Regions from separate parts of the Rhizobium sp. NRK18 genome, predicted to be linked through region 2. Evidence: predicted binding sites of a transcription regulator. Region 2 holds the regulator's gene; the other holds the start of a gene.
The links. The regulator LexA, encoded in region 2, represses DNA repair genes until DNA is damaged. The targets are predictions, from matches to a motif close to TGTTCNNNNTGTGTTCNG.
Positions count from the first base shown of each region.

Region 1 (2,201 bases), 1.4 Mb from region 2:
TCCGGCAGTTCGTCGAGAAAGAGAACGCCGTGATGGGCAAGCGACGCCTCCCCCGGCTTCGCCCGCAATCCGCCGCCGACGAGGGCGGCCATGGTCGCCGAGTGGTGTGGCGTGCGATACGGCCGGCGGTCGGAGAGCTTGCCGCCGGAGAGCTGTCCGGCAATCGAATGGACCATGGAGACGTCGAGCAGTTCGCCGGCCGAAAGGGGCGGCAGGATGGACGGCAGTCGCGACGCCAGCATGGACTTGCCGGAGCCTGGAGGCCCAACCATCAAGAGATTGTGCCCGCCGGCGGCGGCGACTTCGAGCGCCCGCTTAGCGCTTTCCTGACCCTTGATCTCGACCAGATCGGGCAGGTTGGCCGGATTGGCACGGATCGCCGCCTTCGGCCTGGACAGAACCTGCGTGCCGCGAAAGTGATTGGCGAGCGCGATCAGGCTGCGGGGGGCGAGAATGTCGATGTCGGCGCCGGCCCATGCGGCTTCCGGGCCGCTTTCAGCCGGGCAAATGAGGCCCTTGCCGAGCGCATTGGCACCGATCGCGGCCGGCAAGGCGCCGGCAACCGCCGCGATCGTGCCATCGAGATTGAGTTCGCCGAGAACCACATAGCCGCCGAGCGCATCGGCCGGGATCGCGCCGAGCGCCGCCATCAGTCCGAGCGCGATCGGCAGGTCGAAATGGGAGCCTTCCTTCGGCAGGTCGGCGGGCGCCAGATTGACGGTGACGCGCTTTCCCGGCAGCGACAGGCCGGAAGCATGCAGGGCGGCTTGCACCCGTTCCCGGCTTTCGGCCACGGCCTTGTCCGGCAGGCCGACGATCTGGATGCCCACCTTGCCGGGGGCGACCATGACCTGAACATCGACAGGCACGCCCTCGATGCCCTGGAATGCAACCGTACTGACGCGAGCGACCATGCCTGTCCCCTCCATCATGGAAGCAGCAGGCACAACCATGGCCTGCCGGGCTCCTCATGAGCCACCGGAGGGAGTGTTGCACATCCCTCCGGACAAGACAAGAACATTAATAGAACAAATGCACGCGATAATTGATCTTCGGTTGCATCGGGTTGCAAGCGTGGAACAGGTGCGGGCTGCGAGCCTCTGAAAAGCCCTTGGTCAGGCCCTCTTGCGCTCGATCGCATCCCAGAGAAGCGAGGCGATGTCGGCTCCGCCGAACTTCTTCACCTCGCGGATGCCGGTCGGGGACGTCACGTTGATCTCGGTCATGTAGTCGCCGATGACGTCGATGCCGACGAGCAGGAAGCCGCGTTCCTTCAGCGATGGGCCGATGCGCTCGCAGATTTCCTTCTCGCGCGCCGTCAGTTCGGTCGCTTCGGCGCGGCCGCCGACATGCATGTTGGAGCGGCTGTCGGTTTCGGCCGGAACGCGATTGATGGCGCCGGCGAATTCGCCGTCGACGAGGATGATGCGCTTGTCGCCCTTGCGCACCGCCGGCAGGTATTGCTGGGCGATGAAGGGCTCGCGGAACATCTGGTCGAACATTTCGAGAAGCGAGGTGAAGTTGCGGTCGTCGCGCGAGGAATGGAAGACGCCGGCGCCGCCATTACCGTAGAGCGGCTTCAGGATGATGTCGCCCATCTCGTCGCGGAAACGGGCGATCTCGGCGAAATCGCGGGTGATCAGCGTCTTTGGCATCAGGTCGGCGAATTCGGTGACGAAGATCTTTTCCGGCGAATTGCGCACCCAGGCCGGATCGTTGACGACCAGCGTCTTCGGGTGGATGCGTTCGAGCAGGTGCGTCGAGGTGATGTAGGCCATGTCGAAGGGCGGGTCCTGACGCAGAAGCACGACGTCCATGGTCGACAGGTCGATGCGCTCGGGCTCGCCGAGCGTGAAATGGTCGCCCTTGACGTCGCGCAGTTCCATCGGCTCGACGGTGGCGTAGACCTTGCCGTCGCGGAGACTCAGCCTGTTCGGCGTGTAATGGAACAGCCGGTAGCCGCGCGATTGCGCTTCGAGGCTCATGGCGAAGGTGGAATCGCCGGCAATGTTGATGCCGGACACATGGTCCATCTGGACCGCTACATTCTTGATCGCCGCCATGAGAACTCCCCGTTTGAAAGGCCATCCTCATTTAGGGTGAGGCGGCCCGAATGGCAACGGGCCGCAGTCCGGATTGCGGACGGAGAGAATGGCTTCGTCAGGCTGCCCACTTTGCGGCGGCGTCGGACCTCTTGTAGT
Region 1 covers NZ_JANFMV010000001.1:3,619,866-3,622,066, forward strand. Annotated here, with positions in the region: gene NN662_RS17165 (YifB family Mg chelatase-like AAA ATPase) at 1-914, opposite strand, end outside; gene gshB (glutathione synthase) at 1,116-2,063, opposite strand; gene NN662_RS17175 (cupin domain-containing protein) at 2,161-2,201, opposite strand, start outside.
Region 1: the regulator LexA is predicted to act here: its motif matches at 1,014-1,031, upstream of NN662_RS17165 (YifB family Mg chelatase-like AAA ATPase).

Region 2 (2,201 bases):
GTCAAGCGGCTCGGCGCATCGGCTCTGCTGCTCTCGGGCTGGATCGCACTCAACATCGCCATGTTCGCGCCCGCCTTCAAGCCGGATCACCGCTACATCATTCCGTCGCTTCCCAACCTGTCGATCCTGATGGCGGTCGCGCTCACCTCCTTCGATCGCGAGACGACATCGCGCTATCTGAGCCTGTTCCTCAAGTTCTCGGCGATCGGGCTCGCACTTGCCTTCGCCGTGCTTTACGGCGTTACCGCACAGCTTTTGAACGTCAAGGTGACGGTTGCGATCGCCGTTGCCATCGCGCTCGGCCTGCTGCTCGTCTGGCGCATCGCGAAGCGACAGGTCTACGCGCGCATGATTCTGGCGATTGCCGCACTGCCGATGGCAATCCTTCTCGCGCTCTATCCCGTCGTTGCCGCCTTCGGCATGCCGGACCTCGGGAAACCGATTTCGGACGAGTTGGCGAAGCTCGGCCACCCGCCGGACGATGTCCTGTTTCTCGGAGCGGATATTGTCGCCTCGGAAGCGCGCCTCCACAGCGGAACCGCACGCCCGTTCCTGCAGCGCAGTCAATTGGGCGATAGGGACCCGGACGACAATTACCCGATTATCGTCACCCTCAAGCCTGAGGAAGCCGAGATACTGGCTGCCCAGGGTTACCGGATCAAGGTGGTCAGCGGCGGATGGCGCAAGATCGATCCGCGCGTGCTGCTGAGTGCTGTCTTGAACGGATCGCTTGCCGAGACGAAGGCAAGGGAAGCCGAGAAGGCATATATCGCAATCGCTGCGGATCAATAGCGCAGACACCTCCACGAAAGACAAATTTGCGGCCAGCGTCGCCGAACTCCCGGATCTTCACGCTATTTTAGGCACTTGCGGAACACAGTGGGAACATATAGTGTCCGTTCTGTATTTGTTTCATGATTCTGGAAGGTGCCGATTCATGCTGACGCGAAAGCAACAGGAACTGCTTCTCTTCATTCACGAGCGGATGAAGGAATCCGGCGTTCCGCCATCCTTCGACGAGATGAAGGATGCGCTCAATCTCGCGTCCAAATCCGGCATTCACCGGCTGATCACGGCACTCGAGGAGCGCGGCTTCATCCGGCGCCTGCCGAACCGGGCGCGTGCGCTGGAAGTCATCAAGCTTCCCGAAGCCTACTCGCCGAGCCTGCAGCCGCGACGCGGCTTTTCGCCGAGCGTCATCGAAGGCAGTCTCGGCAAGCCGAAACCGGTTCCCGCCCCCAAGGCGCCGGAACCGGCCAACGACACCGTCAGTGTCCCGGTCATGGGCCGCATTGCTGCCGGTGTGCCGATCTCCGCCATCCAGAACAATACGCACAGCCTGTCGGTTCCGATGGAAATGCTGGGCTCCGGCGAGCACTACGCTCTGGAGGTCAAGGGCGACTCAATGATCGAGGCCGGCATCCTCGATGGCGATACCGTCATCATCAAGAATGTCAGCAGCGCCAATCCGGGCGAGATCGTCGTCGCTCTCGTCGACGACGAAGAAGCAACGCTCAAGCGCTTCCGCCGCAAGGGCGCGTCGATCGCGCTGGAAGCCGCCAACCCGGCCTACGAAACGCGTATCTTCGCATCGGACCGGGTCAAGGTTCAGGGCAAGCTGGTCGGCCTCATTCGCCGCTATCACTGACCGGTGACACGCATGTCCGCATCCCTATCGTGCGAACGCGGCACGAGATGCCAGGTGGCAGGTTCCTCCGGGCTCACGAAGCTGTTTGTTCGCCAGTCGTAGTATCGGTGTCGGGTCCAAGGCCGGTCGGTGGAACCGAGTGCGGTTTTCACCTCGAAGCCGTTGCCGTCAGGCAGCACATGCAGTTCGATCGAGCCGGTTTGCCGCAGCCTTTCCGCGCTGATCAATGCCGCGCCGGAACGGCAGGTATCAAAGCCGAGACGGAATGGCGCGATGACCAGATCGGCGATATCACAGGCGGGCCCGGCAAAAGCGGGCTTCTCCACTGTCACCACCCTGAGTGCGGGTCCATCCGACGCCATGAACTGAGCGGCGCACCATGCGGCTTTCCGGCAATGGAAGCGATTGCTCTCAGGCTTCAAGGCTTCTTCCATCGCCAGGCGCTCGGCTTTCAATGCCGCGGTTGGCAACCGCACCGGATCGCCTTTCTCAGTCTTGGGCGGATCCGGACCTGTTCCCGTTAGCATGTCCGGCCCCTCGCCTTTCGGCATGG
Region 2 covers NZ_JANFMV010000001.1:2,226,206-2,228,406, forward strand. Annotated here, with positions in the region: gene NN662_RS10385 (ArnT family glycosyltransferase) at 1-792, shown strand, start outside; gene lexA (transcriptional repressor LexA) at 938-1,648, shown strand; gene NN662_RS10395 (ComEC/Rec2 family competence protein) at 1,642-2,201, opposite strand, start outside.